One region of the Ruegeria sp. BG3 genome, then DNA from elsewhere that is predicted to be linked to it. Evidence: riboswitches for the same ligand, from Rfam matches in the RefSeq annotation. Region 1 holds a riboswitch; each other region holds the start of a gene.

Region 1 (7,328 bases):
CTGACCGCGCACCAGACGGTGCTGAAGAACGGCGCCACCAAGCGGATCGGGCCTTTTGCCGTGCCGAAATGCATGTGCTCCACGATTTCCGCGAACCTTGCCACCGCCTATAAGATCAAGGGTATCAATTACTCGATCACCTCGGCCTGCTCGACCTCTCTGCATTGCATCGGCAACGCGGCGGAACAGATCATGCTGGGCAAACAGAACGTGATGTTCGCAGGTGGCGGCGAGGAGCTGGACTGGACCCTGTCCTGCCTGTTCGACGCGATGGGCGCGATGTCGTCCAAGTATAACGACACTCCGCAGAAAGCATCGCGCGCGTTCGATCAGGACCGCGACGGCTTCGTGATTTCGGGTGGCGGCGGCATTGTCGTGCTTGAGGATCTGGACCATGCGCTGGCGCGCGGTGCCAAGATCTACGCCGAGGTGACCGGCTATGCTGCGACCTCGGACGGTCATGACATGGTGGCGCCGTCCGGCGAAGGCGGTGAGCGCGCGATGCGTCTGGCTCTGTCGACCCTGCCAGAAGGCCGCAAGGTTGGTTACATCAACGCGCACGGCACCTCGACCCCGGTCGGAGATGTGGGCGAAGTTGAAGCCGTGCGTCGCATCTTCGGCGAAGGTCAGGTGCCCCCGATCTCATCCACCAAGTCGATGACCGGGCACGCACAGGGCGCGGCTGGCGCGCTCGAGGCGATCTTCTGCCTGCTCATGCTGGACAATGATTTCATAACACCGTCGATCAATGTCGACACACTAGCCGAAGGCATCCAGCCCGGTGAAATTGCAACTCAAGTGGTTGAAAATGCAGGTTTGGATTCGGTCATGACCAACAGCTTCGGCTTTGGTGGCACGAACGGATCCATGATCCTGTCAAAGTATAACGGGTGAACGAGATGTCGGAAGTTCTAAAAGGGAAACGCGGCCTGATCATGGGTGTCGCCAATGACCGGTCGATTGCCTGGGGTATCTCGAAAGCGATGCACGAAGCAGGGGCTGAGCTGGCTTTCACCTATCAGGGCGATGCGTTCGGGAAACGTCTGCAGCCGTTGGCGGAAAGCCTCGGCAGCGACTTCATGGTGGATGCGGATGTCACCGATGACGCCTCGCTGGACCGCGCCTTTGGCGAGTTGGGTGAACGCTGGCCAACCATCGACTTTGTTGTCCATGCAATCGCCTATTCGGACAAGAACGAGCTGACGGGTCGGTTCCTGAACACCACACGAGCCAATTTCAAGCACTCGATGGATGTGTCGGCCTACTCGTTCATCGAGGTCGCCCGCCGTGCCTATCCGCTGATGAAGGACAATGGTGGCTCGCTGCTGACGCTGACCTACCAAGGCTCGAATCGTGTAGTTCCGAATTACAACGTTATGGGCGTTGCCAAAGCCGCTCTGGAATCGGCGACACGCTATCTGGCCAACGACCTCGGCCCCGAAGGCATCCGTGTGAACGCAATCTCGCCCGGTCCGATGAAGACCCTGGCCGGGGCTGCAATCGGCGGTGCGCGCAAGACCTACAAGTTCTGCGACCAGAATGCGCCGATGCGCTCGAACGCTACGCTTGAGGCCGTTGGCGGCACAGCGGTTTACCTGACCTCGGACGCCGGGGCATGCACCTCGGGCGAGATCATCCGCGTGGATGGCGGTTTCCACGTGCTTGGAATGCCACAGCCGGATTTCATGTGACCATATCTTTCCCTGACGCCGCCAAGATTTGACCATCTTTCGGCGTCAGGGATATGGGCATGAGCAAAACTGACCAGATCCTTGCCAGCAATACGCGCGGCACCCAGACCAAACGGAAAACGGGATTTCTAAGCCCCCGCGCCCGTGTTCTGCTTTTGACGCTCACCACATTGCTGGTGTTGTTCGTGTTCTTCACGCAACCGCAGGTCCGTGCAGCGCTTGACGGGCTTTGGGGCTAAAACCCCAAGCCTTCAGTTCACCGAGACAACCTCAATATCGAAAATCAGGTCCTGACCAGCCAGCGGGTGATTGGCGTCTAGCGTCACCGTGGCCTCGTTCGCCTCGACAACCGTTACCGGCAGCGCCTGACCGTCCGGGGTCTGCATCTGCAACTGGGTTCCCGGCTCTAGTGGGATGTCATCCGGAATACCCTCACGCGGGATGTCCTGCCGCATCGCCGGGTTGATCGGACCATAGGCGTCGACACAGGCAATCTCGACCCGCTTCTTGTCGCCAACCGCCAATCCTGGCATCGCGCTGTCCAGGCCGGGTATGATCTGGCCCGAACCGACAACAAACTCTAACGGATCGCGCCCGTCTGAGCTGTCAAAGACGGTCTCGTCCAACAGCGTGCCGGTATAGTGGATGCGAACTGTGTCGCCTTGTTTGATCTCAGACATTGGGCCTCCGGGGCTTGTGGGAAATTAGGCGCCGAACACAAGCGCGCCACGCCGGAGTCTGACGCAGTGCAGGATGCATGCATCTGATTCTGATGTCCAGATTACGGTGCAGGCGTGCGCGTCCTCTGGTCGTCGCTTACACGCGCGCCTTCAATACCGAGCGGGCAGAACAGGAACATCCGATCCTATCGACAAGATGTTATCGCTACAGTCTTAAATAGAGATTGACCGGTGATGGGAATCTCTGCCATCAGCGTCTTCATGTCCGGTTCCGGGTTCGCCCGGAGAAAAGGGAATGCGGTGCGGGGAATTCTGATCCACCCAATGCCGCAACTGCCCCCGCAACTGTAGGCGGTGAGCAGGGCTGACACGCCACTGGGTTCCACCCGGGAAGGCCAGCCCGATGCTTTGACCCGCAAGTCAGGAGACCTGCCGGATATGCACCCTCGGAAGGGGTGTGTCACCGATGCCGGGGTGTGCATTGGGCCGATGCCCTTATTTCGGGTACATGGTCTCGTTCGCCCCGATATCAAGCAAGAAACGTGCCGGGGTTGGCACGAAGGACTAAGGAAAGACCTTGTGAAGAAACTATTTTGCACGGCTGCGGCTGCGCTGGCGATTCCAGCGATGGCGCACGCACATTTTCTGCTGGAATACACCACCGACACACTGATCGAGGCGCCGGGCGACGTGCCGGTCAAGCTGATCTTCTGGCACCCGTTTGAAAACGGCCATGTCATGGATCTGGAAAAGCCGCAGGAATTCTACGTGATCCACAATGGCGAAAAGACCGACCTGCTGGACACGCTGGAGCCCATCCGGTTTTCGAGCCCCGAAAACGAAGGCGCGGCCTTTCAGGGATCTGTTCCGGTCAAGCGTTCGGGCGACTACGTGATGGTCACGGTGCCTCAGCCCTATTACGAAGAGGCCGAGGATATCTATATCCAACAGATCACGAAGGCGTTCCTGAACCGCAACGAACTGCCGACCGACTGGATGAACCCCGCGGGTCTGGCGACCGAGATCGTGCCTCTGCACAAGCCCTACAACATCATCGCTGGCTCGACCTTCACCGGTCAGGTTCTGGCAAATGGCGAACCGGTTGCCGGCGCTGAGATCGAGATCGAATACATGGCCGCCAAGCCCAGTTTTGACAACCAAGCCTCGTCCGAGCCTACCGTTTCGCCGATGCCGGGTGGTGCTGTTGTCGCAATTTCTGACGCCAATGGCTATTTTTCCTTCGGTGTGCCGAAAGCTGGTTACTGGGGCTTTGCCGCCCTCGGTGCTGGTCCTGAAACCGAACATGAAGGCAAAGAGCTGAGCCAGGACGCGGTGATTTGGATCCGCGCCTGGGACATGGAGTAACCCCCGATGCACATCGTCGACGGAGCCCTGTCCAACCCGGTCGTCATCGGCGGAGCCGTTGCCGCCGCTGGTGGGGTCGCAATGGGCCTCAGGTCGCTGGATCTGGACCGCATCCCCACAGCAGGGGTGCTGGCGGCCAGTTTCTTCGTGGCCTCGCTGATCCATGTTCCGATCGGGCCGTCGTCGGTGCATCTGATCCTCAACGGTCTGGCCGGGCTGCTGCTCGGCTGGGCCGCCTTCCCGGCCCTGTTTGTGGGCCTGCTCCTGCAAGCCGTTTTCTTCGGCTTCGGCGGGCTGACGGTACTGGGGATCAACACGCTCAACATCGCCTTTCCGGCCGTACTGGCGGGGCTGCTGTTCCGACCCCTGATCGGTCGCGGCTCACCTGTTCATGGCGCGATCTGGGGCGGCATAGGCGGCGCCTTTGCCATTGCGGCCACGACCGTCATGGTGGGCATCTCACTGGCCCTGTCAGGGGACGAATTCCTCCCCGCTGCCAAGCTGGTCTTCTTTGCGCATATCCCCGTGATGATCATCGAGGCCGTTCTGACCGGATTTGCCGTTCTACTGGCACGAAAAGTCAAACCTGAACTGTTCCTGACAAGGCCCGCCACATGAGAAAGATTGCCCTCATCCTGGCCCTATGCGCGGCCCCTCTGCCCGCGTTGGCCCACAAGGTGATTGCCGGTGTTTTTGCATCCAGCGATGCGATCGAAGGGGAAATCGGCTTCTCCAACGGCACCATGGCGACCGATACCGAGGTTGTCGTGACCGATCCAAACGGGGTCGAGCTGGGCCGGGCCACGACCAACGCAGACGGGTTCTTCATCTACACGCCCACCACAGCCGTCGCCCATACCTTCTTTGCCGACCTCGGCGCCGGTCACGTGGCCGAGGTCACCATGCCCGCCGATGACGTTGCCAAGATCATGGGCGTCGCCATCAAGAACAAGCCTGCAGCGTCACCCACGCCTACGCCCTCCTCGGAGGGCGTCACAGTGGCCTCTCTCAGTGATAAGGAGCGTCAAGCTATCGCAGCAGCCGTTCGTGACGAAATACGCCCCCTGCGCCGGGAAATCGCCGCCTATCGCGAACATAACGACCTCCAGACCATTCTGGGCGGCATCGGATACATCTTTGGCCTCTTCGGGCTGGGCTTCTACCTCGCGGCGCGGAGGAAACTCGCAGGCTGATGGCACACGTACTGGAACCACAGGAACGGACGCTGGCCGAGGCTGGCACGATCGGTCAACAAGGGTTGATTACCTCGCTTGATCCGCGCGTGCGCATCGTCATGTCTGTTTTGTTTGCGGTCGTTGTGGTCTCCCTATCCTCCCTGCCCGCGCTTGCGGCGGCGTTGATGATCGCGCTGGCTCTACTGGTGCTATCCCGACTGCCTTGGCGCAAAACGCTCAAGCGGATGGCGATGATGGACAGTTTCATCATCTTCATGCTGGTCCTCCTGCCCTTCACGATGCCCGGCGACCCGATGTTTACCATCTGGGGGTTTCCAGCCAGCTGGCAGGGGCTCTGGAAAGCTGTGGAAATCGCGCTGACCGCCAACGCCGTGATCCTGACCGTAATGGTTCTGGTCGGCACAATGGAGCCTGTCACTCTGGGCCACGCCCTGCACCGGCTGCGCTGCCCGGAAACACTCGTGCATCTTTTGATGTTCACCATCCGCTACATCGATGTCCTACATGAGGAATATCAACGCCTCCGCGCCGCGATGAAAGTCCGAGGCTTCCGCCCCGGCACCAACTGGCACACCTACCGTAGCTTCGGCTACCTGGTCGGGATGATGCTGGTCCGGGCAATCGAACGGTCCGAGCGCATCCTCGGCGCGATGAAATGTCGGGGGTTTTCAGGCAAGATGCTGTTGCTGCAAGACTATAGCCTCACCCGACGAGATATTGTCTTCGCTGCCGGGTTTGGAGCCCTTTGCCTAGCCCTGATCCTAGTGGAATTCGCATGACACTTATCGCGCTGGACGACATCTGCTTTGCCTATCCCGGACAAGCACCGGTTCTGAACGGCGCAAACCTGCGGCTGGAGGCCGGACAACGCCTGTCATTGACCGGCCCGAACGGGGCTGGGAAATCCACGCTTCTGCATATCACACTTGGGTTGCAGCGGCCGTCTTCGGGTGCGGTGTCCGTTTTTGGCAAACCAAGACAGGCTGAGGCAGATTTCCATGAAGTGCGCCGCCATATCGGGCTTGTCTTTCAGGACCCCGACGACCAGCTGTTCTGCCCCACCGTGGCCGAGGACATTGCCTTTGGTCCGTTGAACCTCGGCAAGACGCGCGCCGAGGCCTTAGCAATTGTGGATCGAGTATTGGGTGATCTCGACCTCATGCATCTGAAGGATCGGACCACGCATAAGCTATCAGGCGGCGAAAAACGCCTGATCACGCTGGCAACTGTGTTGTCGATGGAGCCGCAAGCCCTGCTGCTGGATGAACCGACCAATGCGCTGGACACCAAGAACGAGGCGCGATTGCTCGAGATCCTTCAGTCGCTGCCTCAGGCTATCCTTCTGGTCAGCCATTCTCCTGCATTTCGCGATGCGCTGGCCCCGGACAGGCTGGAATTGCAAGACGGTAAGCTTGTCTCTGTGTGAGAAAGCTTATTTTTGGTCGCGCCGATGCAAGCAGTTTGCAACTGCGCAAAGAAGAACCCCGCGTCGAGGACACGGGGTTCTTTTTTGAAAGCTCTAGGCTTTCTTATTCTTCTGCGGCCTCTTCGGCTGCAACGCGGGCTTTGTCAGCCGCGCCTTTGGCGTCGACGTCACGATCAACGAATTCGATGATCGCCATCGGGGCCATATCGCCATAACGGAAGCCAGCTTTCAGGATGCGGACATAACCGCCCTGACGCTCGGCGTAGCGCGGACCCAGAACTTCGAACAGCTTTGCGACGTCTTTGTCTTCTTTCAGCTGTGCTGCGGCCTGGCGACGTGCGTGCAGGTCGCCGCGCTTGCCCAGAGTGACCAGCTTTTCGATGATCGGGCGCAGTTCTTTTGCCTTGGGCAGAGTTGTTTTGATTTGCTCATGCTCGATGAGCGAGCCAGCCATGTTTGCAAACAGAGCCTTGCGGTGCTCATGAGTACGGTTCAGGCGGCGGTAACCACGTGCGTGACGCATTTTTCAGTTCCTATCTTGCGTTTTGCTTTGTCTGGCCGGCGATGCGTGTCACCGGCTCTCCTTGGGGCGGAAGTGCCCGTATAGTCCCCGGACGCCCGGGCATTTGTGAAGACGCGCTTAGAACGCGTCTTCGAATTTCTTTGCCAGATCTTCGATGTTGTCGGGCGGCCAATCCTCGACATCCATGCCAAGGTGAAGACCCATACCGGACAGCACTTCTTTGATCTCGTTCAGCGACTTGCGGCCGAAGTTCGGGGTGCGCAGCATCTCGGCTTCGGTCTTCTGGATCAGATCGCCGATGTAAACGATATTGTCGTTCTTCAGGCAGTTTGCCGAACGGACCGACAGCTCCAGCTCGTCGACTTTCTTCAACAGCAGCGGGTTGAACTCCAGACCATCGTCTTCGTCCTGGCGGCCAGCCGATTCCGGCTCGTCGAAGTTGACGAA
Region 2 (7,328 bases), on a different contig from region 1:
CCATTGGTCAATGTGACCGTACCGCAATACTCGCCCGAAATCTCTTGCGGGGCCGAGAACGCGTCGCGGGTGCGCACAGCAGTCGCACCCATATGTCCCAGTTGCTCAAGATTTTGCTCGGCCACTTCGCCCAACATCAGAGCCTGACCACGCCAGGACCAAGCGGACCCGACCGCCAAAAAGGCCAAAGGCGCTGCCTCAAGCCCATCAAGCTCGGTTTGATTCCATAAAATGGCTACACGACCGTTATATCCGGCTCTCATATACCTGCTCGCACTTATCAACACCCCACCCAGTACTCAACCCGCTTTATCAGGGGAGATTCCGGCGGAAAAGAGACAGAATTTGAGCAAACACGTGAATGTTGCCGAATAGAATCAACTATCCGTGAGCAAACCTGTGCTACCCAAACTTCCCGAAGCGCGTATAGGGGCGATAAGTATCTGAGATCAATAATAATATTTTAAAATCTGGAACCGCAGGCGGCCGTAGCTGTCCTGCAGTTTCAGCCTGAGACTTCCCGTTTACACCTCAACTTCGACCTTGCCGATCGGGTTCGAACAGCATGCCAGAATGTAGCCTGCTGCGATGTCATCCTCGGAGATACCGCCGTTGTGGACCATGTGAACCTCACCCGAGGTCTTCTTGACCTTGCAGGTGCCGCAAACGCCAAACGTACAGCCCGAGGCAATGTTCAACCCGACCGCACGTGCGGCGGCCAGAACCGTATCCGTCTCGGCAACTTTGGCGGTGACACCCGAACTCGCAAACACGATTTCGGCGGCGCTGTCATCGTCAGGAACGATATCATCCAGATCGGGCTGATCTGCTTCGGTCTTAACCGGGGCTCCAAAGCTTTCCTGATGATAGTTGTCCATATCAAAGCCAAGACCCGCCAGAGCGTCACGGACAGCCTGCATGAACGGCTCGGGACCGCAGCAATAGACCTCACGGTCCAGATAGTCTGGGGCCATGAGGCCCAGCATAAGCTGGTTGAACTGACCCTGGTAGCCGGTCCAGGGGCTGTAGCGGTCAGCTTCCTCCACAACAAACTTCAAATCCAAACCCGGCGTCCGGCTTGCCATCTGCTCCAACCGTTGGCGGAAGATGATCTCGGACGGACGTTTGGCGCAGTTGATGAACACGACATCCAAATCGCGGCCTTCGTCCCACATACAGGTCGTCATGGACATCATCGGCGTGATGCCCGAGCCCGCCGAGATGAACAGATATTTGGGGGCGGCGCTTTCCGCATTGGTGAACAGACCTGCCGGGCCAATCGCTCGCATCCGCATACCCGGCTGCAGGTTGTCCAGCATCCAACGCGTGCCGATGCTGTCGGGCTGCGCCTTGGCCGTGATTGTGATGGACCGAGGGCGCGACGGGGAGGACGAGATCGTATAGGTCCGATGCACAACGCCCCCCGGCTGCCCCGGTGCCGGAATTTCCAGCGTCAGGAATTGACCGGGATGATAGGCGAACAAGGCCCCAGAAGGGGCGCGGAACGTAAAGCTGGCGGTGTTTGGCGTCTCGGGCACGACCGAGACGCATTCCAGCGTCTCGTCATCCTGCCAGACCGAGGCAACAGCGTTCAGGTCTTTCATCTCCGTCACTCCGCCGCCATCATGTCAGGTGCCAGGTGGCGCGCCAGGGTGCTGCAATACCAATCGGTGAATTGCAGAACACCGGATTCCTGGATCCCTGAATACGGTCCCGGCACATAGGCCGGGCTGTTGATGCCCATCTGGTTGTCTTCCACCACACGGCGATCTTCGTCATTGGTGGCCATCCAGACCTCGGTCAGGCGCTTGACGTCGTAGTCGACCCCTTCGACCGCGTCCTTGTTGACCAGCCATTTCGTGGTGACTTCGGTCTCGGTCGGGCTGACCGGCGTGATCCGGAAGACAATCGAGTGATCGGCTAGGAAGTGGTTCCACGTGCTGGGATAGTGGAACTTCAACAACGTCCCCGCATCCGCAAAGGGCGAACGGCCCAAAAAGCGGCGCACCGCGGATTTGCCGTCCAGAGTATAGCTTTCCGCCCCTTCCTTCAGCGGCATGCGCGCCAGACGGTATTGCCCGTCATCATGCAGATAGAACTGAGACGGCATGCCTGCGGCCTCACACCGGTCGAAGTGAGTTTGCATGAAGGCCGGGGTTTCACCCCCTTCGATACCGGTCACCGAAGGATCATCAGGGAAGGTCCGGCACAGCGAAGGGTGGTTGCCACCGCAGTGATAGCACTCACGGTTGTTTTCCCAAACCAGCTTCCAATTGCCGTTCTCGATGATCGTGCTTTCAAAAGCGACTTTGGCGTTGCTCAGATCATGCGGTTCCAAATAGGGGCGCGCCTTGTTGGCGAAGGTGTCGAAATCAGGCGCTTCATCTGCAAGACAGATATAGACCAGCCCAGCCAATTCCCGGCAGTGAACGGTTTTCAGCCCGTGTTGTTTGGGGTCGAAATCCGGCCCCATATCACGGGCCCACAGCAATGAGCCATCAAGCTCATAGGTCCACTGGTGGTAGGGGCAGACCAGTTTGGGCGAGTTCCCCTTAGCCGCTTTGCAGATGATCGACCCGCGATGGCGGCAGGTGTTGTGGAAAGCCCGGATCTGATTGTCAGCACCGCGCACGATGATCACGCGATATGCGCCCACAGTGTAGGTCACATAGTCGCCAGTCTTAACCAGCTCACATGCCGGAATGGCAAATAGCCAATCTCGGTAGTGGATGGCCTCAAGATCGGCCTCAAAGACATCTGGATCGGTATAGAACGCCTGCTCAAGGGCATAGGCCGGGTTTCGACGCGCCAACAGGCTTTGAACGTTGCTCACTTCTGGCTCTCCTGCCGCGCCCCGCGGCTTAGCTTGGGCAGATGACACCAGAGGCCAGTCCGGAGCCGTGCGAGGATCACGTCCGAAACTTGTGCCCCCACCGCCACCCGCAGTTTGACATATATGCAAGGCTGGTTTCCGGACTTGAAAGGGGCTTGCGCCCGGTTTCGACACCTTCCCGGGATCCTCGTCCCAGTGGTCACCTGTCGAACCTGACCTTCCTTACCGTTGCGGGGGCAGCGCCGGAATTGCACCGGCTTCCCAATTCTCTGCCATCTGAGAATCAGACAGCAGCACCTCACATGCGCAACCTACTCGGAGAAGGACTCGTGGCTGAAAGCCTTGCGACATTTCCAGAAACAAAACAGACATGGTCTGCAAAAATGGAAACCTGAAACAGGGCTGCGTTTTGAGACAAGAACAAAAAAACGGAATTCACCCGTGCTGCGATGTGTCCCACAAATGCGAGTGCATAAAGGGCGCAATCGCAAGTGTCTTGCCCCCCAGCTTTTCAACATATCCTGCGGTAAGCTCTAGCGCCATCCATGCCTCGGGGATCGTCAGAAGGTCCGGATATGGCGTCTCTTTGTCGGTAGGGACAAACCCAAATCGGGGATAGAAAGTCGGAACGCCAAACACGAAGACAGCGTCTGTTCCAATGGATCTCAAGTGGTTGATGCTCGTCTCCATCATCTCTCTGCCAACACCGAGACCTTGATGCTCGGGCGAGACACCGCAGGGCGCCAGAAGACAGCATTTAACGTCCGGGTGATCCTGGAAGACAAACGGGGTGAACATGACATTGCCCGCGATCTGCCCCTCACGCCTTACGCTGATTGAAATCGTTTCCGGATACTCAAGGAGATCTTCGGCGAGTTGAGCGATTTCGTCACCTTCTGCTTCGCCAAAAGCCAGCCTATGCACATTCAAGATGGCATCGGTTTCTGAACGGTCCATGATCCATCCCTATCCTGAGCTAAACAGCCTGCGCCGCGTCATACGGCGCGAAACTACCCGACCGACGCCCCAGATGTCGCATTTGGCGAGCTTCGGCAAGACCAGCCGCTCAGGTCAATATGTTTCTTCGTACAATCGGCAGCGTGCGTCTGTGTCCAGATGTTCGGTTGTCGCGATCTCGGATTGCTTGTGCGCTTGATACACCTCAGCGAAGCCTTTGGGGAACCAACCGGTGACAACCGGGTTGGAAACGAACCGGTCTAGCGCGTCTTCCAAGGTCTGAGGCAAGCGCACCAGCCCCCTTTGGTTCAGTTCTGCGACGTCCAACAGCGAAAGATCTTCCTCGGTTGGAATGGGCGCGGGTAGCCCCTCTTCGATCCCCTGCGCCCCAGCCATGACAACCGCCGCAAGCGCCAGATGAGGCGAAGCTGCAGCATCCGCCGCACGGTATTCGATGTTGAACTGCCCCGTGATCGAGGCCGGGTCTTTTGCGGTTACCGGACAAATCCGCAAGGAAGCCTCGCGGTCGCGGAAACCCAGATTGTTGAAAGCCGCAGACCAACGATGGGGTGTCAGGCGTTCATACGAGATCACCGAAGGCGCAGTCAGGGCCAAGATCGCATCAAGATATTTCAGAACTCCGGCGGCGAAAGCGCTCGTCAGGTCCGACATGCCGCACGGCCCGTCTTCGGCGTAGGTCAGCGGCGCGCGCTGATCATCCACAAAGCTCATGTGGATATGGACCCCATTCCCAACGCTCGCGACATCGCGAATAGGGGTATAGGTGGCCCGCTCGCCATAGGCCTGCGCAGTCGCATAGGTCAGTTCGCGTACCATGATGGCCGCGTCCGCCGCGCGAACACCCAGCTCGGGGCCGATGACGACCTCATATTGGTTTGGCCCATATTCCTTCATGATCGAATCCGGCTTCAGACCGACCTGAGAAATCGCGTTGATCAAGGTCTCGCACAGATCACGCTGCAGGCCAAAGCCCCGATGGCCATAGGCTTCGTTGGCCTGACTTGGCGGATCTTTCAGCTGGAACTCATGCTCGAATGCAGCCAGCAAATTTGCTCCTGAGACCTTGTACAGCCGCTCCAGCGCCGCCCTCAACAAACTGCGCGTGCAGAAGTCCCAAGGGTCTCCGTCCAGAGTGACGATATCGCCCATAAGGAAGTGCAGGCCGGAGTCTTCGCCGAACTCGACCTTTGCCTCGGCCGTGGCGTCCGGGATCAGAAGAAGATCACCCAGCGCGCCAAACGGGCTTTCGGCAATTCCGTCAAAGCAGTTGATCTGAACATTCGTGGGTGTCCACCCGACCCCACGCTGCAACCGCTTGTTCAGTTGATCCGCCGGAAACGCCTTGCCCCGCAATTTCCCGGCAAGGTCAGAGGTGGCAACAAACATCAAGGGGATTTTGGGCATCATGGGTTTGGGTCCTGGTTGTGGGATCGCATGGCATCCCAGGCTTCGATGCGGGATTTCGTCTGGTCCCAATTGTCTTCGGCAATACGCGTCACCAGCGCCTCGGTGACGGCAAGGGCCGCTGTGTACGTATCCCAGAGCGTGCCGCTTTCGATCGGAACTGGCAAGATTTCTGCTGCGTGGCGGGATATGGGCGACAGCCATTTGTCTGTCATGAGGACAACGCGAACCCCTCGATCCTGCGCGGCAGTAGCGGCCAATCGCGCCAACGCAGGTTGGTAGCGGCGAAAATCGACCAGAAACAGGATATCCGCAGGCTTCATCCGCAGCAGGTATTCCGGCCAGACCTCATTGTTGGCCGGAAGATGATACACGCCGCTGCGGGTTTGGCGCAGATGAAAAGACAGGTGCTGTGCGATGGTATCGCTGATCCGACCGCCCAATATATAAACATCGCTCTTAGGTTGGCTCAGTACCGAGCAAATGCGCTGAAACTGCGCCTCGGTGATACCTTCTGCCGACAGCGCCATCTGGGACGAGGCACGCGCGATGAAATCGCGTAAGAACCCGCCATCGACACTGCGCCCTTCACCGTGCAGATCGGTGGGTGAACGTTGGCCTTCTTTCAACTCGGACAAGAGAGCACGTTGGAATTCCTGATAGCCCCCCAATCCGATCTTGGTAACAAAACGAGAGATCGACGGTGCCGAAACCTCGGCACGGCGAGCAAGCTCCTGAATCGTGACCAGACCCGCATAGGGGTAGTCGCTCAGCAAAGCAGCGGCCAGCTTGCGCTCGCTCGCGGTCATGTTCTCCGCCTTCGCTTCAATTCTCTGCCTAACAAGCAAGCGGCACCTCCTGATCTGAATGGATCGCATGGAATAAAAATTTCAGTCAATCTATTTTTCATTGACTCTGAAAAAACTTGTTCTCTAACTTGGGCCACATGAACACTTCAGCCGCGACCCAAGAACTGCTGGTCGCCGGGGATCCCGCCCCGGTGGAATGGGTGAACCCTGACAGTGATGCGAAGATCGCGCTGCTCTGCGAACACGCCGGGCGCGCGATCCCGCAAAAGCTCGGCGATCTTGGTGTCTCGGAAGAGGTGCAGGCCAGTCATCGCGGTTGGGACATCGGGGCCGAGGCCGTTGCCCGGCAATTGGCTGACCGGTTACGGGCTCCTTTGGTCTTGCAGCGCTATTCCCGGCTTGTGATTGATTGCAACCGTCCGATCGAGGCGCCGGATTCAATTACGCCAAACAGCTTTGGAAAGCAGATCCCAGCCAATCTGAACTTGACCTCTGCGGATCGCGCTGCGCGCCAGCGCGAGATCATGGCCCCTCTGAACGGTGCCATTGAACATATGCTGGACCGGGCACCGCGTGTACTTGCGGTGTCGATCCACTCCTTCGCCGCACAGGTCGATGGTGAGGCGCGACCCTGGCACGCTGGATTTCTGACGCGCGTTGACCCGACCACGGGACAGGCCGCGATCGACCATATCTCATCCCTACGTCCCGATCTGCACATGGCGTTGAACCAGCCCTATCAGATCGACAGTGAAAGCGACTGGTTCATACCGCATTTCGCCGAACCGCGCGGACTGGCACATTCGCTGGTCGAGATCCGCAATGACCTGATCCGCGATATAAAAGGCGTCGAAGATTGGGCGCAGCTTCTCGCCGAAGCCTTTACCCGGATATTGGAGACCAAGACGTGACCTTGACCCGAAATGTTCCACTTATCCCATCGCAATCCGCGCTGTTGTTCATTGACGTGCAGAACTATTCGGCACACCGGGAAGGCGCCGAATTCAAAGAACTGCCTGAGGCCGAATTCAATGAGGAATACGGCTGGTTTTTCGATCAGCTGGACAACCGCGTGATCCCGAACATGCAGGCCATACAGGCCGCCTGCCGCACTGCCGGCGTCGAGGTCATGTACACCAATATCGAAAGCCTGACGCTCGACGGGCGGGACCGGTCACTGGACTACAAGATAACGGGTTTTCATGTTCCAAAGGGCAGCTGGGACGGAAAGGTCATTGATCAGATCGCGCCTCAAGGCGATGAGATCGTGCTGCCAAAGACGTCCTCTTCGGTGTTTGTGTCCA
Region 3 (7,328 bases), on a different contig from region 1:
GCGCCGAGAGGGTCGGGAAGACGTCCCGGAACAGGCCCGACACACGCAGCGTCACGTCCAAGCGCGGGCGGCTGAGATCAGTGATCGGCAGCACCTCGATCCCCGAGACCCTTTCGGAGCCTTTGTCCCAGACCGGTTTCACGCCCAGTAGGTGCAGCGCCATGGCGAATTCCTCGCCTGCAGTGCGCATGGTGGCCGAGCCCCATAGGTCGACGATCAGCCCCTTGGGATAGTCGCCTTCTTCCTGAAGGTGACGGCGGACCAGTTCCTCGGCCAGTTTGACGCCTTGGGTGTAGGCCGCCCGCGTGGGCACCGAGCGGGGGTCGGTGGTATAGAGGTTCCGCCCGGTCGGCAGAACATCCGAGCGACCGCGATAGGGGGAGCCGGACGGCCCGGCCTCAATCCGTTTCCCGGCCAGCGCGTCGATCAGAGCGCTGCGTTCCGCATGGGCCGAAGGCGCGGAGTCGAAAGTGCCGGACACCTCCGGTGCACGGCCATAGATATGCAGCCCGTCGCCGAACTGGCTTTCCTTGATGTCACAGACAAAGCGGTCGATGCGGGTAATCGCCTCGGCGGTGCAGGTGGCCTGATCGAGGCCCAAATCGCTCTCCAACCCGATGGCCTGCGCCTCGTCGCGGATATCTTCCTGAAGGCGGTCGCGGCGTTTGGGATCCAGTCCGTCCGCATTCGAGAACTCATCCAGCAGCGATTCCAGACGCACCATGCGATCCGGGGTGCCGCTTTCCTTCATCGGGGGCGGGATATGGCCCAGCGTGACAGCCCCGATCCGACGCTTGGCCTGCGCGGCCTCGCCCGGGTCATTGACTATGAAAGGGTAGATCACTGGCAAGTCGCGGATCAGCGCCTCGGGCCAGCAATTCGCCGACAGAGCAACGGACTTGCCCGGAAGCCATTCCAGAGTGCCATGCGCGCCGATATGGATCAAAGCGTCTGCGCCCAGCCCCTTGCGCAGCCACAGATAGAAGGCGACGTAGCTGTGACGCGGGGTGCGAGACAGGTCGTGATAGTCGTCATCGCGCAGTTCGGGTGTGCCGCGTTCGGGCTGTAGAGCAACGAGCGCGTTGCCTCGGCGCAGGGCGGAGAAGTGGAACGCGCCTTCAGTAAAATCCGGGTCGTCTTCGGGCTTGCCCCAAACGGTTTGGAGATCGGCGCGCAGTTGCTCGGGCAAGTCAGCTAGGGCTGCCTTGTAATCTTCCAGAGGCCACGAAATGCGCGCGTCCAGCAGGGTTTCCGCAATCGGCTCAGCCGGCGCGGTTCTGTAGCCCTCGGCCTGAAGATCGGTCAGCATCGCCTCGGCCGAGGCCAGTGCGTCGAGGCCCACCGCATGCGCCATTTGCCAGTCTTTGCCGGGATAGGTCGACAGCACCAGCGCGGGCACCTGATCCGCCTTGGGCTTGTCATGCAGGGTTAGCCAGCCGGTGACGCGGTCGATAATCGCTTCGATCCGCTCTTGCTCGGCCCGGTGGGCAAAGCGGGAATATTCCAGATGCGGATCACGCTTGCCCGGTTCCTTGAACGAGGCGATGCCCGCCGAAATGCGTCCGTCGACTTCGGGCAACACCACATGCATGGCGAGATCGGCGGGGGAAAGGCCGCGTTCCGCCTCGGCCCAAGCCTTGCGGCGGGATGTGGCGAGGGCCATCTGAAATACCGGCACGCCTGCTGCGTCGAGAGGGGACGTTCCCGATGCGCCTTTGCCCGAGAAAGAGGTGGCGTTGATGATCGCCGAAGGCTTCAAAGCGACGATGTTGTCACGCAGCCATTCAGCGGCAGCAGGTGCTTTGAGCGAGGGGGCAAAGAGGCCCACGGCCTGAAACCCGCGATCCCGCAAGCTGCGGATCACGGCGGCGACAGGGGCCGTATCCGCCGAGGTCAGATAGGCGCGATAGAAGGTGATGACGATACGTTTTGCGTCGCCCGCAAAGGCTGTATCAACTGGGATCACGCCGCGCACAGGGCACCACGCGCCGGATTCGGGCAGGGTCTTGGCCCCCATAACAGGGCCGGCGTAGAGCCCCGCCGCCAATGCCATCTGCGCCAAGGCGGCCTGTGCCGCGACTTCACCGCCGGTGTCGCAAAGATGTGCCAGACGGCGCAGGGTCGAGACGGGCAGGGTTGAATACTCATCCAGCCGCGTATCCTCACGCCCGTCGGCGGGAAGGACGGCCAACGCGATCCCCTTGGCCTGCGCCAGCGACAGAACTTGCTGCAACCCGTAGGCCCAGTAAGGCACGCCACCAATCAGGCGGATCAGAATGCCCTTGGCGCCCTCAAGCGTCTGTTCCACGTATGTGTCGACGGACAGAGGGTGTTTCAGCGCCGTCAGATTGGCCAGTCGCAGGGTCGGCATCCGCCCCTCTGGCCCGCCACCACGGTGCCAGCCTGCCGCGAAAGCGCCAAGGTCGCTGTCCGAGAAGGACAGCACCACCAAATCCGCCGGGCTCTGGCCCAGATCGGTTGGGGTTTCTGTTTCTTCTAACCCGTGGCTTTCGCGGAAGACGACGTGCATTGGTCTTACTCAGCGGCCTCGGTGACACCAGCGAGGATATCGCGGATTTCTGCTTCTCTGATGTCGTCATGTTCGGCGATCACCACCATACGCGAGCGGCGGTCTTCACCGGGCTCCCACGGACGGTCATACTGGTGACGCACACGAGCACCCACGGCCTGAACCAGCAGGCGCATAGGCTTGCCTTGAACGGCGGCATAGCCTTTTACGCGTAGGATGTTCAGTTCATTGGCCAGACGCTCGATCTTGGCGACCAGATCGGAAGGATCGGACTGTTCCGGCAGATCAACGATGATACTTTCGAAATCGTCGTGCTCGTGATCGTGGTGACCATCGTGATGCGACGGGCGAGCGTCCATGTCATCCTCGGCTGCGGCCTCAAGACCCAGAACGACGCGCACATCCACGGCGCCTTCGGCCACTTCGACAACGGGAAGCGGGCGAGGGGCCTCGGCGGCGATGATCTCTTTCGCTTTGGCCACGCCTTCGGGACCGGCCAGATCAGGCTTGGTCAGCAGGATGATGTCGGCGCAGGAAATCTGATCCTCAAACACCTCGGATAGGGGTGTTTCATGGTCGATCGAGTCGTCGGCCAGGCGCTGAGCGTCCACGGCTTCGACATTCGGAGCAAAGCGCCCATCTGCGACGGCCTCAGCATCGGCCAACGCGATGACGCCATCAACGGTGATTTTTGATCGGATATCGGGCCAGTCGAACGCCTTCAGCAGCGGCTTGGGCAGGGCGAGGCCCGAGGTTTCGATCAGGATGTGATCGGGGCGCGGCTCCAGCGCCATAAGGGCTTCGATGGTCGGGATGAAATCATCGGCCACAGTGCAGCAGATGCAGCCGTTCGCCAGTTCCATGATGTTTTCCGCCGGACAATCCGGGATCGCGCAGGATTTCAGGATATCGCCATCGACGCCGACATCGCCGAACTCATTGACCACCACGGCCAGACGCTTGCCCTGCGGGTTCTGCATCAGGTGCTTCACGAGCGTGGTTTTGCCCGAGCCCAAGAAGCCAGTGATCACGGTGACGGGGAGTTTTTCCAAGTTGCTCATTTCAGGGCTCCAATCGGGGGAATGCGGGCTGCGCAGTTTTTGCGGAAATGTTCGGGGCGTTCGCGCCATTTGACCAAGCCGTCCTCGGTCGCGAGGTACTTGGTGGCGCCGTCAACGATCACGTCGACATGGTCTGTTTCGTTCAGATGTTCATAAACGAAGGTCCAGCGATCCGGGCCGCCGCGCAGCACGATGGAGCAGCCCTCGTTGCAGTTCGACAAGCATTCCACGGCTTTAAGGGTAATCCCTTCCGGCAGGTCCGCCTGCTCAAGCGCCTTGTGCAATAGGGTGCCGGGGCGTTGCGCATCGTCTTCAACGGGCAGCCCGCGACGACAGGTGGTGCAAACCAGCAATTCGACCGGAGCGGTCTCGGTCATGTCTCTCATCCCCCCAAATCCTCATCGTGGGGGACGGGGTTTCATGCGGGTCCCTTGACCCGACACCGGAACACCCCGTCCGGTTTCATCTTCGGGCGCTGGCAGGTCTCCCGGCTTGCGGATGTCAGAGGCGTCCTCTGTCGGATGTCCCGCCTTCCCGGCTTTGCGCCAGTGGCTTGGGCACCCTCTCCGGTCACGGTCGCGGGGGCGGCTGCGTTTGGCGGAAAACCCGTTGACGCATTCCCTTTTCATCTGTTCTCACAGACACCAACACGAGGCTCATGCGGCACGCACCCGCAGCTTGTCAAGCGCGATGCAGCCCAGACCGCTGCGGCACGTTGAAAAGCGACCTGCCAGCGTCGCTAGGCGGCATGAACATGGCGCTGATGCATGGTCGCATGGCCTCAAATCGCAAACGGAGGCGAAATCCATGAAAGTAGGTTTTATCGGGCTTGGGAATGTGGGTGGCAAGCTGTCGGGGTCATTGCTGCGCAATGGAATCGATCTGACAGTTCATGACCTGAGTTCCGATCTGGTCGAGGCCTTTGTCGCGCAAGGCGCCAAAGCGGCTGAAAACCCGGCCCAGATGATGCGCGATTGCGATGCCGTGATCACCTGCCTACCGTCGCCTGCGGCCTCGGACGCGGTGATGCAAGAGATGCTGCCTGAGGTTGGCCCCGGTAAGATCTGGATGGAGATGTCCACCACCGACGAGGCTGAGGTCAAGCGGTTGGGGGCATTGGTTCTGGAGCGCGGAGGGGCCGCCGTCGATTGCCCTGTCTCGGGTGGCTGCCACCGCGCGGCGACCGGCAATATCTCGATCTTCGCTGGCTGCGATCGCGACACCTTCGAACGCATTCTGCCCTTCCTTACGACCATGGGGCGGCGCGTTCTGCACACCGGAAAGCTCGGCTCAGCCTCGGTTCTTAAGGTGCTGACCAACTATCTGGCCACAGCCAACCTGATCACTTGTGCTGAAGCGTTGGTTACCGCCAAGGCCGCCGGGATGGATTTGAACACCACCTATGAGGCCATTAAGATTTCGTCAGGAACCTCGTTCGTGCACGAAACCGAAAGCCAGGTGATCCTGAACGGCTCGCGCGATATTTCGTTTACGATGGATTTGGTGAAAAAGGATATCGGCCTGTTTCAGGACGTCGCCGACCGCGCCGGTGTTCCGCTGGAAATCAATCCGGTAATGATCAAGATTTTTGAAGACGGCATCGCCCGGTTTGGCGAGCGTGAGCTTTCGCCAAACATCATCAAACGCCTGGAAGAGGCCACGGGTTTGGACATCCGCGCACCGGGTTTTCCTACGGAAATGCAAGACGATGAGCCGGAAGAACCAGGGTACGAGGTTGTGCCTCAGGGGCGTTCCTCCTGAAAACTGATTTCCGGAGATGGTATTAAGAGGAAGGGGATGTGGAGGCGAGTACCGGAATCGAACCGGTGTACACAGATTTGCAATTTGCCGGATCTAACTGTTCACGGATCAAGGTCCGGATTTCTTCACGATAAATAGCTTCTACGTCCATAGTCTAACTCCTTATAGATAAACAACTATATCGGATTTTTCATTATTATAGTGTGAAAAGTTCTCATAACTTGTGGGTACCAAGTTAGGAGAATGAAATGGCCAGAGGATTAGATTCCACGGACCGTGTGACGGTTCCAATGAAGCCGGAAACTGAGCGTCAGATCGACACCGTTGCAAAGAGCAAGGGCGTGTCGCTGGCAACGATCAGTCGCTGGGCGATTGAGAAGTATCTCAAAGATGCGGAGAACGCCGCATGACGCCCGGTCGGATGAATTCGGATCAGCTATACCGCCCTAATGGAAGAACGCGAACTGACACTACTTGACAACGCGCTAAAGGATTGGGAACCGCAAAAATGAAAAGATGGTGGTTCGGTTCCATTTCATCATCCAGTGAAAGCACTCAGAGGAAGACTTTGTGGGGTTCTCCGGCCGTATTGGCACCATTGTTTTAAAGCCAAAGCAAAGAATACCGAGCAGAGGCCAATCTCAAGCAGTCTATGAACAGCGCGAGGGCAGTGAGTCTGGATACTAGGTAGGTATTGCCAGTACTCGCAGCGCAATGCTCCACTGACGGAAGCACTGCGCAGAGTCCGTTTTTTCAAAAACAGCTATCTGGACGTTCGTGATAGTCGGCGATGTCGCATTGCCTTACTCGACTTGATTGGGTTCAATCTCGAACTTCTAACTCCTTTATTTCTTTGCCGATCATACAACTCAGAACTTGGCGTGCGGGATCATAAATCGCGATAAGCTCTTTCTTGCTCTCTGCGAAGTCAAACCAACCTAGAGGTTGTCGGGTTTTTCCTCGGCGTTTCGAAGAATACTCTCCTAACAATACCGAACCGACGAATCGGCCGTTAATTGTAACGTCGTATGTGTCCTTTGGCTTCTCTTGAGTGTCTGTCACTGAAGCTGTAAGAGCATTCTCTGCATCCGTTTTTTCATAGCTACCAGATGCTGTGACACGATCATTTTCCTTGCTAACTGCAAGCGAGACGCCACCATCTATCCAAACGCGGCCAATTTCAGTAGGGCTGGGCTGCCAGATACAATGACCAACCGCTGAAAGAAATTGGCTTAGTTCAGGTGCCCCATCCAACTTTTTTGCTTTGTCTTCTTCTTCATCCAACGGAATCGAGTCGAGTCTCACTTGCGATTTCGCGACGTTCTTGTGAGCTTCTTGGTCATTTGCGCGTTGAAGCTCAATCTGAGCTTCCTTTAAGAAACCTGCCGACATGAGCATTTCGGCTAGATTGCTCATTGCCAACGTTTCGCCTTCGTCGGCAGCAGTTTGATAAGCAGATACCCAACGATCATAGGCCCACTCTCCGCTCAACTTACAGATGACGGTCTTGTGGTGGAGGTGATCTTCCACACGTTGCTTCGCAGCGTTTCCAGTATTTGTTCTTAGTCCCGGCCCGTCTATGCAATTCGGCCTCACTGGAACGCCTAAAAATTACGTTGGTGGCGACATCTCGAACATAGGCAATACATGCCACTGCGCGATGGTCAGGCGGGCTGTTGTCAAAGCTGGTGAACAATATCGCGGCTCTGATAAGAGTGGCCATCCTGAGTATTGCTGACCAACCCGGTGTCAGTGAAATGACCAGAATGCGTCCGATGATAGCTGCGAACATCATAGCGGGGTTCTCAAATTGGAGCAAAACGGTTTCCCAGACGCTTGTTCAGCAAACGAAATCTGATCACCATGTGAAATACATGGCGAGATTCGAATGTATTTGTTCAGCTAAGCCAAAAAACCGTTAACTCCCTACTTTTTTGGCAGAAATTCAAATGCAAGTATTTAGCATAGTTCTTATT
Region 4 (7,328 bases), on a different contig from region 1:
TCGCCTGTTACAGTGATGACCAGAACGGCGCCCGCAGCGGCCCCGGACGAGAGGCCAAACAGAAACGGGTCAGCCAGGTCATTGCGCGTTGTCGTCTGCAAAACGACCCCGACAACACCCAGCCCGGCCCCAATCACCGCCGCAAACAACGCGCGGGGCAGGCGCAGGTCAAAGACGATCCGGTGCAAAGGGGACATATCGCCCTCAGTTACGCCAGTACCCAGCCCAATCGCGGTGAAAACCTCGGCCAAGGGGATCGGAGTGGTGCCGTAGATCGTCGACAGCAGCAAAAGGGCGGTCAGAATGACCGCCCCCAGCAGGACCGCCTGGCCCGTCTTCGTCATCTCAGCTGTTTCCCCGGTGCATCGCCGTTGCCATCTTCTCGATCGCTTCGATGTTTGCCGGTCCCGGTGTCAGCTCTTCGTAGCGCAGGCCGATCCAGCGCTCGTTCTTGACCGCATCGGTCTGCGACATCACCGGATGTTCCTGAAGGAACTTGAACGTATCCGCCGCGCCGTTGCCGGTTTGATAGTCCAGCAGGACAAGGAATTCGGGGTTCGAGGCGGCGACAGCCTCCCACGAGGTGCGGCCCCAGCTAGTGTCCATGTCATGGGTAACGTTGACGCCGCCAGCCGCTGCGATCATCGCGTCGGGAATGGCATATTTGCCTGCGGTAAAGGGCGCATCAGCCGGGCCGTCCAGCAGGAAGACCCGGGGTTTTTCCAGATCGGTGGTTTTGGCCTCGATCGCGGCCAGTTGGTCTTTCCAGCCCGAGACCAGCGCGGTCGCTTTGTCCTCGACCTGCATGACATTGCCCAGACGCAGAACGTCGTCAAACAGCAGATCCATGCTGGCTTCGGGACGGTCTTTGTTAAGGTGGATGCAGCTTTCGGTCAGCACCATGGTCTTGATGCCAAAGGGCTCCAGCGTGTTGGGGGTAACGTCACCGCCGGGCTTCATACCGTAGTACCACCCGGCGAAGAACATGTCGGGTTCGACTGCGACGAGGTTCTCGACCGTCGGGTATTTCGGGGCGAGCTCGGGAATGTCACCGCGCTGCGCGTCGAAATCGGGGCTAGTTTTGTACCAGCCGGTGATGCCGGTCAGACCAACGATGCTGTCCTGAAGACCCAACGCAAAGGCCATGTCGGTCATGTTCATGTCATGAACCACGATCCGCTCGGGCTTGCTGTCGAACACCAGAGGTTCACCGCAATTGTCGACGGTGATCTCTTGCGCGGCAGCGCCGCTTGCCAGTGCGCTTAGAACCGCAGCGGACAAGAGTTTCTGTTTCATCAATCTCTCCTGTTAAGATGAAAGCTTTCGTTTTCGGATGTCTAGCGCGGGGATCACGCGTCCTTCGTGCTGGAAACACAGATAGTCAACACCAAAAGTCTCGCGCACGCGGTCTGGCGTCAGAACTTCGGAGACCGGGCCAAAGGCCGTCAGTTGCGCGTTCTTCATCAGGGCCACGTGGCTGGCGAATTCGGGGATCATGACCAGATCGTGGACGATCATCACAACCGTCACGCCCAACTCGGCGACCAGAGACAGCATGTGCCCTTTGGCATCAGGGTCGAGATGATTGGTGGGTTCGTCCAAAAACAGCAGCGAGGGGTTCTGCGCCAAAGCCCGTGCGATATGAGCACGCTGGCGCTCTCCGCCGGACAGTTTTGCCATCTGTTTGCCGGCCAGATGGGACAGTTCGGTGGTGTCCAATACGCGCTGCAGGTCCGTCTTAAGAGCTTCGGCGGATTTGTCGGCCTTGATCGGGATTTGCCCAAGGGCCACATAATCGCGCAGTTGCAGCCGCCCGTCGGGCATTTCTTGCTGACCGACAACGGCAATCCGTCTGGCCCGCTCCAGCGACGACAGTTTCCGCAGGCTTTGCCCCTGAATGCGCACATCCCCCAGTGCCAGCTTTTCGACGCCGCACAAGAGGTTGAGCAGCGTCGTCTTGCCAGCTCCGTTCGGGCCAGCGACGGCCAATATCGCGCCTTCCTCAAGCGTGAACGAGGTGTCGCGCAGCAGAACATCGCCGTTCAGGGCATAGTATTCCAGGTTTTCAGCGACCAGAAAGCTCATGCCGTGTTCTCCGGTGGCAGGCAGGGCATGCGCGACAGGGTTTTGGTATAGAGCGCCAAGGGACGGGTCGAGGCGCTGGTCCAGCCATCCTCGCTGTCGCGGAATTGATGGGCGAACTCAGCCAAAGCGCTCAGATCGGCGGGGGATTGAATGTCGCCAAACAGATATTGCGCCTTTCCCTTGGCCTGCAGCCCAACCGTCATAGGTCGGTCGCACCCGGCCATACAGTCGATCAGGTGTGTCGAGAACCCCTCGGGCAGCTGGCTATCCAGCGTTTCCTTCGCCTTATGTGCGGGGATCGGCCCAGTGCAGGTGCCGCATATCAGGACAAAATGATCAGCCATGGCACGGGTAGCCAACTTGAATAAAAGCCAAGTGAAGGCAAAAGCCATGAATTGCATCAGCACGCAGATGTGCCATCGAGCCTCCTTCCGGGACACCCCGCCCCGGGTTGGTTAAACTGTGATGGCAGGTCTCCTGACTTGCGGGTCATTGCTCGGCCAACCTTCCCGACCTTAGGGGCCAGTGGTTTTGTGGCGTCGCTCTCCACTTACAGTTGCGGGGGCAGTCACGGCATTGGCACTTGGGCCGCACCGTATTCCCATTTTCATCCCTAAGGCACAGGCCGTCGGGAACCATCCAGAGCAGCTAGTCTGCTCACGCTCCTGTTGTCAAGCGCCGGAATCGCGCTATCGGACCACGCGCAGGGTTGGCCTGCGCGCGCTTTGGCCCGGTCCGACGCCATTTGTCGGGAACTGGCTGGCCAGGGTCAAACCGGCCTGTATCAGATGGGCGTCCGGGTAGTCTCCGGTCAAATCATTCAAGGCATCGCGCGCTGCCGGAGTTTCGTCGCGGCGCATGTGATGCAGCATCCGGAGCAGGGCGTGCTCGTCACATGTCAGTTCTTGCCGTGTTTCAACACAAAGCGGGTCTTTGAAGGCCAGACCCAGAGGGCGGGTGTGTAGCGTGGCCTTGATAATCTTGAAGACCAGATGCGCCAGAACAAGCCCCTGATCGCGCCCCCAACGCTCGGTCGCTACCGAAAAGGCATGTTGCCAAGCCTGCGTTTCCGGCTCTGTGAAGCTGAGGATGAAGTGCCGCATGACAGGCAGCAAACCGCGTTCGAAACCGTCAAATTCGACGCGGGGCAGTGTGTGGTTGAATGCCGAGTGTTTCATGCGCGTTACCTTTTGGGGTCGAGGGCTTTCGCGGCCAATAGGTGGACGTTTTGCGGAAGCGTATTGGGATCAACTGGCGTTTCAAGACGCGGTGATGCAGCGCGGACGGAAAAGCTGAGATCAGCCTCAATCGCCTGCCTCAGTTTTGGTTTCAATGCGCAGCCATGGCGACTGGCAACAGCGTCCATGGCCAACAGGTCGGCGTGGGATTTTCGCATGTCAGGTTATCTTTCGGTCGCAAAAATGGGACCGGGCGATGATTCCAACTGAATCTGACTGGGTCAGCCGTTAACTGACTAAATTAGTCAGAAAATGCAAGCGCGAAATTCTTAATGAAGTCAGTAGTCGGCAACCAACAGGAAATCCGGTGATGCATCTTCTTCGATTGTTGCAAAGCGGGGGATCGGGTCTTCAAATACGTTGTCCGTCCGGTCGTCATTCACGGTTGAGACTTCGCCAATCAAGCAATCCCCACCTTCCGCCCAGAAGGCATGCCAGATGCCGGGCATCAAGGTCACGCTCTGACCTGGCTTCAGGCGCAGATGCTCTCCGGGCCGTATGGTGACAGGGCAGGCATCGCTGGGAACAGTGACTGGGGTATTGCGGTCGATACCGCCATCGGGGTCCGAGGCATAGATTTCCATAACCAGATCGCCGCCGCCTCGGTTGATGATGTCCTCGGCTTTGACGATATGGCGGTGCATCGGCGACAGCTGTTTGTCGCGAGAGATCAGCAGCTTTTCAGCATAGAGCATACCGCGCCCTCGACTCAGATCGCTCACGTTGCCGTTGCGTAGGGTGAACAGGAACAACCCAAGCTCATCGAACTTGCCCTGACCGTAGTCGGTGATATCCCATCCTAACCCATGGGCGCGGATGCTGTCGGCATCGGCGCTGCGCATTTGCTCAGGTGTCCAATCTGCGAAAGGCGGCAGAACGGCACCAAATGAACTGATGAATGCCTGGGCTTCGGTCTTGATACGGTTGATTTCGGATCGTTTCATCTCGGACTCTTCGTAGGGCTATAATTCGTGCGACCAGGGCGGGTTGGCTCCGGCGCGCGAGACGGTCACAGCGGCCACCTCTGCACCCAAGGTCAAAGCGTCGCGTAGTGCATCCGGGGACAGTGTTTTCAAGCCCGGCTTTGTCAGCTGGCCAGCCTGTTCCAGCGAGGCCAGAACCCCTGCATTGAACGTGTCCCCCGCGCCAACCGTATCCACAACTTGCACCGGTTTGACAGGGACTGAGACAAACGTGCCGTTGGCCAGATAACCCGAGGCGCCCTCGCTCCCGCGTGTGACGATGACGGCAGAGGGGCCTGCTTGAAGCAGCAGGGGAACTTTCTGATCGTGGCTTTCCGGGCCGGGGATGATCCAGTCCAGATCCTCATCCGAGACTTTGACGATATCGGTCTGTTCGATCATCTGGTTCAACCGCGTGCGGTAGCGGGTCTGATCCTGTATAAAACCGGGTCGGATATTGGGGTCCAACATCACAGCACAGTTCGCGCCATGTTGCGCCACCAACGCGGCATAGGCATCCGCGCAAGGCTCACAGGCAAGGCTGATGCCACCAAAGTACAGCGCTGAAACCGCGGGGAGTTGGCGCGGCATATCCTCGGCCCGTAACATCCGACCCGCAGTGTTTTCGTCGACAAACGTGTATGTGGCGTGGCCGTCCTTCAGTTGAACAAACGCCAGCGTGGTTGGTCTGTCCGAGGCAATCACATGTGTCGTGTCCACGTGGCTGGCCCTCAGGTCATCGGCCAATTGCTGCCCGAACATATCCGAGGACAGGCCGGTCAGCAGTCCAACGGGCGCGCCCAACCGGCCCAAAGCGATAGAGGTATTGAATATGGCGCCACCGGAATGTGGAACAAAACCGTCCCGCCCGGACAGGGTCGGTTCGGCAATCATGTCGATCAGGGCTTCTCCGCAACACAGGATCATCCCACATCCTCTTCCAAAATACGCTCAGTTATCGCTGAAGCGCATTTTTACAGAAGTTGTTAGCGCCAACAATGCCAAATTCGGCCTGTTCCGATATATAAAGGTTCATCGACTGCCGCAACTCGCTGAAACGCCCACCTGCATTGAACGCGTTGCGGAAGGTTTCGCCAAACATCCAGCGGTTTTTCTCGGCTACGCCACCAACAAGGAAGACGCCACCGGCAGGCATCACTGTGACGGCCATGTCACCCATCAACGCACCCAGATGGCTGATGAACAAATCTGCGGTGCGAACGGCGATCGGGTCACTACCGTTTTGCGCGTCCTGCAAAATATCTCGGGCGGTACGAACGGGAGGCTTGGCCTGCCCAGCCGCCATGCCAGCGGCCTGATAGAGGATCGGCAAGCCGGTTCCGCTGAGGAACATTTCGGCCTCAAGTACGAGGCTGTTGTCGAAAGAGCATTCGGGCGCCAGATGGCGGGCGGCGTCGAAGATATCGACCTCATCCCGCGTGCGCGGAGACAGGCCAACATGGCCGCCTTCGCCTGAGACGGTGTGGAAATGCCCCTCCGAATAGAGCAGCGCGCCGACACCCAAACCGGTTCCAGGCCCCACGACCAATCGCGTACCCATCGGCGGAGTGGCAGAACCTTGCAGGACGGATACGTCAGCCTCTGTCACTTCGGCCACGGACCACGCTGCTGCCGTAAAGTCATTGATCACGTAGGTGTTGGTGGCCCCCGTCGCCTTGGCCAGAGCGTCCTCGGACAGGTCCAAATTCGCGTTGGTCAGTTGGATGCGCCCGTCGCGCACCGGTCCGGCCCCAGCCGCTACAACGGCTTGTGGCGCGGTGCCAATTTCATCGCGTATACGATGCAACGCGTCCAGCAGATCGGGCAGGGTGCCCGTCGGGTGTTTGTGCAATGCGGTCAGCTTACCATCAGAGACAATGCCCAGACGCGTATTCGTACCGCCTATATCGGCCACCAATGTCCAATGTGGTCGCAAAGAGCCAGACGGCTGGCGATAGGCCTGTCGTTCGGTAGAGCCCTTGGAAAGTGCGGCCTTTACAGCCGCGAAGGAGGCTTTGGGCCTACGGTTCAGCGTCTCAAAATCCACGTCTACCAATCCAAACCGTTTTTCATAGCCATAGGCCCATTCGTAGTTGTCCAGCAAAGACCAGATGAAATACCCCTTTACGGGCACATCCGCAGCCAAAGCCTGTTGCACCGCCGTCAAGTGATCGTCCAGATAGGCGATGCGCTCATCGTCTTGCTGGCGCTCGGCGCTCGCCATGCCGTTTTCTGTAACATAGATCGGAAGATCACCGGTATAGTCTTCTGCGGTTCTTTTCAGAAAACGGGTCAGGGCGTCGGGGTCGATCTCCCAACCCATCTGAGTTTTGGGCAGAGGGCCGGGCACTTCGGTCAGGCTTGGCCATGCACTGTCTGCCGAGGTGATCAGCTTGCGGGTGTAGTAGTTCAAGCCGCACCAATCGACCGGTGCCCCGATTGTGTCGAAATCATCTTGCCAACCCTCGGGCAAATGAGGCTCCAATCCCTGCAGCACGTTGTCGGGATAGGCTTTTTTAAACACTCCGCCCAAAAAGAACCTGTTGTAGATCCCGTCATAGAGTGCTGCCGCGCGTTGAGCAGCAGCACTATCATCAGTGGGCTCCGCCCATTCGAGGTTGAAGACAGCACCCAGATTGGACATGCCCAAACTACGCATTGTTTGAATTGCGCTGCCATGGGCCAGAAGAACATGATGCATCGCACGTGCGGCCGCGCGAATATCACGCAAACCCGGCGCATGGTGGCCTTCGAAATGGCTGAGCCAGCTGACGCACCAAGGCTCATTGATCGGCGCGACCGAATACATGCGGTCTCCGATCCGGCCCATGATCACTTGGGTGAAATCGGCGAACCACCCGGCGATATCCCGATTGCGCCAGCCTCCCAGATCTGCAAGTGCCGAAGGCAACTCCCAGTGGTAGAGCGTCGCACAGGGGCGGATGCCACGTTCAAGCAGCGCGTCCGCCAGGCGGTCGTAATAGTCCAGCCCGGCTTGATTTACATGTCCGCGACCTTCGGGCAACACACGCGCCCAACTGGT

The links. Region 1 has a riboswitch for cobalamin ahead of ACR0AI_RS11650 (DUF4198 domain-containing protein). Riboswitches for the same ligand answer to the same signal wherever they lie in the genome.
Region 2: linked by a shared signal. The riboswitch ahead of ACR0AI_RS17625 (aromatic ring-hydroxylating oxygenase subunit alpha) and the one ahead of ACR0AI_RS11650 (DUF4198 domain-containing protein) in region 1 are both predicted to bind cobalamin.
Region 3: linked by a shared signal. The riboswitch ahead of ACR0AI_RS05720 (DUF1636 domain-containing protein) and the one ahead of ACR0AI_RS11650 (DUF4198 domain-containing protein) in region 1 are both predicted to bind cobalamin.
Region 4: linked by a shared signal. The riboswitch ahead of ACR0AI_RS09285 (DUF1636 family protein) and the one ahead of ACR0AI_RS11650 (DUF4198 domain-containing protein) in region 1 are both predicted to bind cobalamin.

Annotation. Positions count from the first base shown of each region.
Region 1 is NZ_JBQFTE010000006.1:249,013-256,340, forward strand. It holds gene fabB (beta-ketoacyl-ACP synthase I) at 1-894, shown strand, start outside; gene ACR0AI_RS11635 (enoyl-ACP reductase FabI) at 900-1,691, shown strand; gene ACR0AI_RS11640 (hypothetical protein) at 1,751-1,930, shown strand; gene ACR0AI_RS11645 (FKBP-type peptidyl-prolyl cis-trans isomerase) at 1,943-2,371, opposite strand; cobalamin riboswitch at 2,621-2,822, shown strand; gene ACR0AI_RS11650 (DUF4198 domain-containing protein) at 2,951-3,736, shown strand; gene cbiM (cobalt transporter CbiM) at 3,743-4,354, shown strand; gene ACR0AI_RS11660 (cobalt ABC transporter permease) at 4,351-4,929, shown strand; gene cbiQ (cobalt ECF transporter T component CbiQ) at 4,929-5,711, shown strand; gene ACR0AI_RS11670 (energy-coupling factor ABC transporter ATP-binding protein) at 5,708-6,358, shown strand; gene rplQ (50S ribosomal protein L17) at 6,462-6,881, opposite strand; gene ACR0AI_RS11680 (DNA-directed RNA polymerase subunit alpha) at 6,999-7,328, opposite strand, start outside.
Region 2 is NZ_JBQFTE010000011.1:102,753-110,080, forward strand. It holds gene ACR0AI_RS17615 (hypothetical protein) at 1-263, opposite strand, end outside; gene ACR0AI_RS17620 (FAD-binding oxidoreductase) at 525-1,604, opposite strand; gene ACR0AI_RS17625 (aromatic ring-hydroxylating oxygenase subunit alpha) at 1,610-2,833, opposite strand; cobalamin riboswitch at 2,946-3,149, opposite strand; gene ACR0AI_RS17630 (GNAT family N-acetyltransferase) at 3,269-3,790, opposite strand; gene ACR0AI_RS17635 (type I glutamate--ammonia ligase) at 3,905-5,218, opposite strand; gene ACR0AI_RS17640 (MurR/RpiR family transcriptional regulator) at 5,215-6,093, opposite strand; gene ACR0AI_RS17645 (N-formylglutamate amidohydrolase) at 6,162-6,935, shown strand; gene ACR0AI_RS17650 (cysteine hydrolase family protein) at 6,932-7,328, shown strand, end outside.
Region 3 is NZ_JBQFTE010000002.1:416,357-423,684, reverse strand. It holds gene cobN (cobaltochelatase subunit CobN) at 1-2,530, opposite strand, end outside; gene cobW (cobalamin biosynthesis protein CobW) at 2,536-3,591, opposite strand; gene ACR0AI_RS05720 (DUF1636 domain-containing protein) at 3,588-3,968, opposite strand; cobalamin riboswitch at 4,052-4,255, opposite strand; gene ACR0AI_RS05715 (NAD(P)-dependent oxidoreductase) at 4,282-5,352, shown strand; gene ACR0AI_RS05710 (hypothetical protein) at 5,601-5,762, shown strand; gene ACR0AI_RS05705 (hypothetical protein) at 6,175-6,882, opposite strand.
Region 4 is NZ_JBQFTE010000005.1:39,237-46,564, reverse strand. It holds gene ACR0AI_RS09300 (FecCD family ABC transporter permease) at 1-344, opposite strand, end outside; gene ACR0AI_RS09295 (ABC transporter substrate-binding protein) at 346-1,296, opposite strand; gene ACR0AI_RS09290 (ABC transporter ATP-binding protein) at 1,309-2,085, opposite strand; gene ACR0AI_RS09285 (DUF1636 family protein) at 2,082-2,429, opposite strand; cobalamin riboswitch at 2,536-2,740, opposite strand; gene ACR0AI_RS09280 (hypothetical protein) at 2,775-3,263, opposite strand; gene ACR0AI_RS09275 (hypothetical protein) at 3,269-3,481, opposite strand; gene ACR0AI_RS09270 (D-lyxose/D-mannose family sugar isomerase) at 3,602-4,267, opposite strand; gene ACR0AI_RS09265 (carbohydrate kinase family protein) at 4,286-5,212, opposite strand; gene ACR0AI_RS09260 (glucokinase) at 5,241-6,200, opposite strand; partial or broken gene ACR0AI_RS09255 (GH1 family beta-glucosidase) at 6,267-7,328, opposite strand, start outside.